DNA from 2 places in the Azospirillum sp. BE72 genome. Region 1 is predicted to be linked to the other one. Evidence: riboswitches for the same ligand, from Rfam matches in the RefSeq annotation. Region 1 holds a riboswitch; the other holds the start of a gene.
What was found. A riboswitch is a leader RNA that binds a small molecule or an ion and turns the genes downstream of it on or off. The one in region 1 is predicted to bind thiamine pyrophosphate.

Region 1 (3,917 bases):
GTCCGGCAATGACGGTGCCACCGCCACGCGGCACAGGGTGACGCTGATGACCGCCGACGGCTTGCGCCAGCTGGTGCTGGAGGAGGCCGACACGCTGCGCTTCACCGATCCGGCGGTGCAGGCCCAGATCGACAAGGCGCTGGTGGCGGTGGCGGAGAATGCCCGGCGCGAACGGCGGCGGCTGACCGTGCACAGCAACGCGCCCCGTGATCCCCAGGCGGCGGGCGAGCGCCGGGTCCGCGTCGGCTATGTCGCGGCGACCCCGCTGTGGAAGGCGACCTACCGGCTCAGCCTGGGCACGGACGGCGCTGCTGCACAGAACGGGCAGGCCTCTGATGGAAAGGCCCAGGATGGGAAGGGCGCGCTGCAGGGCTGGGCGGTGCTGGAGAATCTCAGCGGCGAGGACTGGCGCGGCGTCGACCTGACGGTGGTGTCGGGCAACCCGGTCACCCTGCGCCAAGCGCTCTACACGCCTTATTTCGTCGAGCGGCCGGAAGTGCCGGTGGAGGTTCTCGGCCGGGTGCTGCCCAGCGCCGACGAGGGCACGGTGACTCTGGATGATACGCGCGCGGCGATGCGTCCGCAGGCGGAGTCTTCGCGCGCCGCCCCGCCGCCGGCCGCCGCCATGGCCGCTCCCGCCCCGGCTCCGATGGCCGAGCCGCTGGCGAAAACCGCGCCCTATGGCTCCGCCGCCGGGACGCCGGCCGTCGCCGCGGTCCGCAGTGCCGAGACCGGTGCCGCCGAGGGCGCCCAGGTGCTGTTCCGTTACCCGCAGCCGGTCAGCGTGCCGAACGGCGGGACCCTGATGATGCCGATCGCCGCGCGCGCGCTGCCGGTGGAGCGGGTGGCGCTCTACCAGCCCGCCAGCGATGGCCGCCACCCGCTGGCCTCGCTGCGGCTGCGCAACGACGGCGACACCGCGCTGCCGCCGGGGCTGCTGACCTTCTACGACCGCACTTCGAAGAGCGACGGCGCCGCTACCGCAACCAGCGCTTATGTCGGCGATGCCCGCATGGCGACGCTGCCGGCGGGCGACAGCCGGCTGCTGTCCTTCGCCGTCGATCAGGCGGTGACCATCGACCGTGAGGAGAAGCCCAGCCGCCGGCTGTCCCGCGCCAGCATCGCCGACGGCGTGCTGACCCTGTCGGTGACCGACCGGCAGAGCACCACCTACACCGTTGCCGGCGCTCCCGACGGCGACCGCAACCTGATCATCGAGCATCCGCGCCGCGCCGGCTGGGAGCTTGCCGAGCCGGCGGGCAACAAGCCCGACGCGACGGCCGCCGCCTACCGCCTGCCGCTGGCGGTGCCGGCCGGCAAGACGGTGACGCTGACCGCCACGCTGGAACGGCCGCGGCAGGAGCGAATCGTGCTGACCGACCTGACGGCCGACCAGATCGCCGCCCGCGCCGACGCGGCCGAACTGCCCGCGGAGGTGCGTCAGGCGCTGACCACGCTGGCCGGCCTGCGCGCCGCCGTCGCCGAGAAGGAGCGCCGCATCGCCGAGCTGGAGCGCGACCGGGCGGAGCGCATCGCCGACCAGGACCGCCTGCGTGAGAACCTGAAGGCCCTGCCCGCCGGCAGCGACCTGCACAAGCGCACGCTGGCGAAGATGGCGGAGGCCGAAAACCGCCTCGACGCGCTGGCCCGCGACCTGACGACCGCCCGCGGCGAAGCGGAAGCCGCCCGTCAGACCCTGCGCGAGCGGGTGAAGGCGCTGGCGATCTGAGGACGGCGATCGGCGCCTTCGGTTCGGGGCCAGGGAGCTTTCAAAGCCATGCCACGGCCCTCGCCGGTCCTCATCGAGGGCCGTGGCATGCGGTCGTCCGACCCGATGGGCCGGGCGCCGATTCTGCTTGTGGGGCCAGCGAAACATTGGCATAAGGCAAGTCATAGGCCTGGGGTGCCGTGCGGTGGTCGCGCGGCTGAGAACACACCCATCGAACCTGTCTGGGTAATTCCAGCGAAGGGAGCCGCCGCATGATCCATGCGCCAGATCCGTATCCATTTTCCGTTCCCGAATCGGGAATCCGTCCCTCCGTCGCCGTCATCGGTGCCGGCTGCATCGGCCTTGCCATCGCCTGGAGGCTGGCGTCGGCCGGCTGCCGCGTCGATCTGTTCGAACGGGGACAGGCGGGCCGCGGCGCCACCCATGCAGCCGGCGGCATGCTGGCCGCCTGCGTCGAAACCGAACCGGGCGAGGACGGGCTGCTGCCGCTGACCCGCGCCTCCCAGGCACTGTGGCCGGACTTCGCCCGCGACCTGGAGGCAGCAAGCGGCATGGCGGTGGACCTGCGCACCGAAGGCACCATGGTCATCGCGCTCAACGCTGACGATGCCGCCAAGGTCCGTTTCCTGCACGGTTTCCAGCGCGACCTCGGCCTTCCGGTGGAATGGCTGGGCGGGGCCGAGGTGCGGCGGCGCGAGCCATTCCTGCAGCCGGGCGTTGCCGGTGCGCTGTTCTGTGCCGGCGACCATCAGGTCGACAACCGCAAGGTCGCAGCCGCCCTGCAGCGTGCCGCCCTGGCCGCCGGCGCCCGCCTGTATGAGCAGTGCGGCGAGGTGGCTCTGGCGGTGGAGGGTGGACGCGCCGTTGGTGTGCGTGTTGCTGCAACTCTGCACCGGGCCGACCGGGTGGTTCTGGCCGCCGGGGCCTGGTCGGCCGGCGTGCCGGGCCTGCCGCCCGCCGCGAAGCCGCCGGTGCGGCCGGTCAAGGGGCAAATGGTCTGCCTGCGCATGGACGCCCGGCTGCCGCTGCTGCGCCATGTGGTGTGGACGCCCGGCACCTACCTGATCCCGCGGCTGGACGGCCGGCTGCTGATCGGCGCCACGACGGAGGAGCGCGGCTTCGACGACCGCCTGACCGCCGGCGGCCAGTTCGCCCTGCTGGAGGGGGCGTGGCGCGCCCTGCCCGGCATCGCCGAACTGCCGATCGATGAGGCCTGGGCCGGCTTCCGCCCCGGCAGCCGCGACGACGCGCCGATCCTGGGGGAGAGCGGCATTCCCGGCCTGATCCACGCCACCGGCCACCACCGCAACGGCATCCTGCTGACCCCGGTCACCGCCGACGGCATCGCCCGTCTGGTCCTGACCGGCGAGACCGATCCGCTGCTGCGCCCCTTCACCGCCGACCGCTTCGTTGCGGCGGGAGCCGCCGCATGAGCGCCCTCCTCCGCGTCAACGGCCAGGAAGAACCGCTGTCCGCCGCCTCGGTCGCCGAACTTCTGGCCACCCGCGGCATCGCCGAAGGCACGCCCGGCGTCGCCGTGGCCTTGAACGGCGCCGTGCTTCCCCGCCGCCGCTGGCTTGAGACCCCGCTCCAGCCCGGCGACAGCCTGGAAATCGTCCGCCCGATCCAAGGCGGCTGAACTCAACATTTTCCCTTTCCCGCCCCGCGACACGGGAGGAATCCCCTCTCCCCCCCGGGGAGAGGGTTAGGGTGAGGGGGGCGCATGGCGAAGATTCTCGAGAATCCACCCTATGCATCCCCCTCACCCCGACCCTCTCCCCGGGGGGGAGAGGGGGATTTCCCCGGGCTGGTCGCCGAAGGAGAGGGCTTTTGAAAGGCTCCCCCGATGTCCCAAGCCACCCTCGACACCCTCACCATTGCCGGACGCGGCTTCGGTTCGCGGCTGTTCCTCGGCACCGCCGGCTATCCGAACCAGCAGGTGATGCTCGACGCGCTGGAGGCCAGCGGCAGCGAGCTGGTCACGCTGGCGATCCGGCGCATCAGCCTGGACGGCTATTCGGAAAGCCTCGTCGACGTACTGGCCCGCGCCACCGCCAATCGCCCGACCGGCCCGGTCGGGTTGCTGCCCAATACCGCCGGCTGCATGACCGCCAAGGAGGCCGTGCTGACCGCCCAGTTGTCGCGCGAGGCGCTGAACACCCCCTGGATCAAGCTGGAGGTCATCGGC
Region 2 (3,917 bases), on a different contig from region 1:
GTGGTTGAAGGGGCCGACCAGCCCGCCCGAACGCTGGAGAACGGTGCCGTGCTGCAGGGCGGTGTTGCCGATGCCGGCCGCCGTGTTGCCGACATTGGCGACCGAGCCGCCGCTCAGCAGGCCGCCGCTCTTCTGCATCACCGTCGCCCTTTGGCCGGCAAGGTTGCCGATGCCCGCGGCGGTGTTGCCGACCGTCGCCATCGACCCGCCGCTGAACACGCCGCCGCTCCGCTGTTTGACGAAGGCGTCCTGGTTGGCGGTGTTGCCGATGCCGGCGGCGAGGTTGGAGACGGTGGCGACGTTCGGACCGGCGAAGGGGCCCTTGGACTTCTGCATGACCAGCGCGCTCTGGTTGGCGGTGTTGCCGATCCCGGCCGCGGTGTTGGAGATGTCGGAGATGTTCTGGGCCATCGCCGGGGCGGCGAACAGGGCGAGCGAAGCGAAGCCGGTCAGCAGGGAGGTGCGGATCATGATCTGGTCTCCTGTCTCGGGGCCGCGGGATGCGGCGTGTTGCCGATGGACAGACCCTACCCAAGCCCCGGAATCCGGGATGTGAGCCGCTCCACACTCTTCCTGCTTTTGTCGATCGGCGGCGATCGGGGCCGCTTACGCCTCCTGCCAGCGCGGATAGGTGACGTAGGCGGTGAGGGCGCCCTGTTCGTGCGAGCGGATGGTGACCTTTGAGCCCTTGGGCATGTAGACGATCTCGCCCGGCCCGGCGGTGACCGTGCCGGCATCGGAGGCGACCGAGACCCGCCCTTCCAGCACCACCATCACGTCGTCGACGGCAATCGCCTCATCGATGCTCTGGTTGGGTTCGTAGCGGCCGTAGCCGATGGTGACGGGTCCGCCATGGCGCTGGTCGACCAAGTTCCCGACGAACACATCGGCGTCCTGTCCGGGCGTGCGTTCCAGCGATACGTCCGTCACGGCGAATTTGCGAACGGTCATCTGCGTCTCCTTGAAGAGAGGGCCGATCCACCCCAGCCGATATCGGAATTGCTGCGGCACAGGGCGGCAGCGGTACAACAGGGCGGAGAGCGAAAATCATCAATGCGCCGCCGTTTCCGCCGTCCGCAAAGCCGGCATCCCCGCCGTTGACAGACGGCGCGATGGTCTTCTAGGCTCCGTCCCGTTCCCAGGGGAGCCTCGTTCAGGAGGCTGAGACACCCGCCGGCCCGGTCCTTCGCGTCCGGGCGACGCGGCAACCCTTCGAACCTGATCCGGGTCATGCCGGCGTAGGGATGCGGGACGAGAAGGCCTTCGCGGCCGACGCGCTGATCCATACCCCACAGGCTTGTCCCGGATTCGTTTGTTGCTCCATCGGTCGGTGCCGCTTGGAGAAGAACGGGGCGGGGAGGGTGCGGTGAGCGCGATCTACGACAAGGTCCTGGCCTTTATGGAGGCCGACATCGGAACCGGGGCGGCGGCCGACGAGGCCTTCGACGCCCTGGCGCTGGCTGTCTTCGCCCACCAGTTCGAGCACAACCAGCCCTATCGCCGCTTCGCCATGCAGCGCGGGCGGACGCCGCGCGGGGTGAAGAGCTGGCGCGACATCCCGGCGGTGCCGATCAACGCCTTCAAGGACCTGACGCTCAGCTGCCGCCCGGCGGAGGAGTCCGCCCGCATCTTCATGACCAGCGGCACCACCAAGGGCGGCATCCGCGGCCAGATCCACCACACGACCCTGACGGTCTACGACCGCTCCATGCTGCTCAACTTCCGCCGCCGCTTCATGCCGGGGGCAGGGGCTGGCGCTGGCGCGGAGCGGATGGCGATGGGCATCCTGTTCCCGACCGAGACGGCGATGCCGAACTCCTCGCTCGCCCATTATCTGGAACTGGCGCGGGCGGAATGCGGCACGCCAGACAGCCGCCATTGGATCGGCGAGGCGGGCATCGACATCGCCGGGCTCTATGACCGGCTGGCCGCCGCCGAACGGTCGGGGGAGCCCTTCGCCCTGCTGGGCGCCAGCTATGGCTTCGTGCATCTGATGGACGCCATGGCACGCGACGGCCGCCGCTTCGCCCTGCCGGAGGGGAGCCGCATCCTCGACACCGGCGGCTTCAAGGGCCAGTCGCGGGAACTGGAGCCGGACGAGTTCTACGGCCAGCTGGCCGAGTTCTTCGGCGTGCCGCGCCAGCGCTGCATCAACATGTACGGCATGACGGAGCTGAGCACCCAGTTCTATGACGACGGCAACGCGGTCTGCCCGTCGCTGAAATCCGGCCCGCACTGGATCCGCAGCCGCGTGGTCGATCCATTGTCCGGCCGGGACGTGCCGCCCGGTAGCATGGGCGTGCTGGTTCACCACGATCTGGCCCACATCAACTCCGTCGCCGCGATCCTGACCGAGGACGCCGGCATCCTTGAGGAGGGCGGCTTCCGCCTGCTGGGCCGTGTCGCCGGTGCGCAAGCCAAGGGCTGTTCGCTGGCGGTGGAGGATTTCCTCGCCGCCGCGCGCGGTTGAGGGGGAGCGCAGCCTTGGCCTTCGGCGACGATCCGTCCGTCATTGAACTGGCCGGCCATCTGCCCGGCCTGCCGCCGGATGCGGTGGAGCGGCGTGTGCTGACCTTCGGGGCGGGCGCTGCGGCGCTGCGCGTGGCGGTACCGGTGCTGGACGCCGGGCAGGTGGAACGGGTCGCCGCGACGGTCCGGGCGGCGGCGCGCGGCTATCTGAAGACGCTGCCGACGGCACACATCGTCGCGGTGATCGACGCGGCGATCCAGCGGCTGCTCGACCGCGAGGACCCATGGCGCCACAGGGCGGAGCGGCTGCTGCCCATCGTCACCGGCTATGACGCCGAAATGGTGCGGCTGGGGCTGACCGGCTATCTGAAGACCTTCCGCGCCCACGAGCTGCGCCGCTTCCTGGCGGAGGATTTCGCCAACCCGCTGGTGCTGGACGAGTTCCAGCCGGCGCCCAAGGGCGGCTTCACCCGCGCCTTCGGCCCCGATTTGCTGCTGCATGTCTGGGCGGGCAATGTGCCGGGACTGCCCCTGTGGAGCCTGATCTCCGGCCTGCTGGTGAAATCCGGCACAGTCGGCAAGCTGCCCAGTGCCGAGCCGCTGTTCGCGGGCTGGTTCGCGCAATTGCTGGCGGAGATCGACCCCAAACTGGGCGACTGTCTGGCGGTGGTGTGGTGGAAGGGCGGCGACGTGGCGGCGGAGCGGGCATGGCTGGCCCAGGCCGACACGGTGGTCGCCTATGGCGGCAACGCGGCGCTGGCGGCGATCCGCGATCGGGTGCCGGTGACCACCCGCTTCCTGCCCTACGGTCACAAGATCAGTGTTGCGCTGGTGTCGCGTGCCGCGCTCGACCCCCGGCGGGCGGGGGAGACGGCGCGGCTGGCCGCCCACGACATCGCCCGCTACGACCAGCAGGGCTGCTATTCGCCGCAGACCCTGTTCGTCGAGCGCGGCGGCCGGCTGTCGCCGCAGGACTTCGCCGCCATGCTCGCCCATGAACTGGCGGCGCAGGCGCGCAAGCACCCGCGCCGCGCCCTGTCGATGGCGGAGGCCGGCCAGGTTGCCGGCTGGCGCGACGGGCAGGCGATGCGCGGCCTGGACGATCCCGGCCATTTGCTGCTGTCCGATCCGGCTGGCGGCTGGTGCGTGTCCTGCACCGACGCGCCGGACGGGCTGGCACCGACCGCACTGAACCGGACGATTGCCGTCGTGGCGGTGGACAATCTGGCCGAGGTGGCGGGCCGCGTCGCCCCGCACCGCGCCGTGCTGCAGACCGCCGGCATCGCCGCGCCGCCGGAAGAACTGTTCCGGCTGGCCGGGCCGCTGGGGGCGGCGGGGGTGACGCGGCTCTGCGCGCTGGGCAGCATGACCGCGCCGGAGGCGGGCTGGCACCATGACGGCCGGTTCAACCTGCTGGATCTGGTGACGGTGACGGAGATCGAACGGTC

Region 2: another riboswitch for thiamine pyrophosphate. It lies ahead of J2Y49_RS15275 (long-chain fatty acid--CoA ligase); the one in region 1 lies ahead of thiO (glycine oxidase ThiO).

What each region holds. Positions count from the first base shown of each region.
Region 1 is NZ_JAVDTO010000012.1:199,575-203,491, reverse strand. Features, by position in the region: gene J2Y49_RS23910 (hypothetical protein) at 1-1,729, shown strand, start outside; TPP riboswitch at 1,890-1,989, shown strand; gene thiO (glycine oxidase ThiO) at 1,981-3,162, shown strand; gene thiS (sulfur carrier protein ThiS) at 3,159-3,368, shown strand; gene J2Y49_RS23895 (thiazole synthase) at 3,576-3,917, shown strand, end outside.
Region 2 is NZ_JAVDTO010000004.1:187,214-191,130, forward strand. Features, by position in the region: gene J2Y49_RS15265 (hypothetical protein) at 1-471, opposite strand, end outside; gene J2Y49_RS15270 (cupin domain-containing protein) at 607-951, opposite strand; TPP riboswitch at 1,131-1,263, shown strand; gene J2Y49_RS15275 (long-chain fatty acid--CoA ligase) at 1,367-2,470, shown strand; gene J2Y49_RS15280 (acyl-CoA reductase) at 2,485-3,917, shown strand, end outside.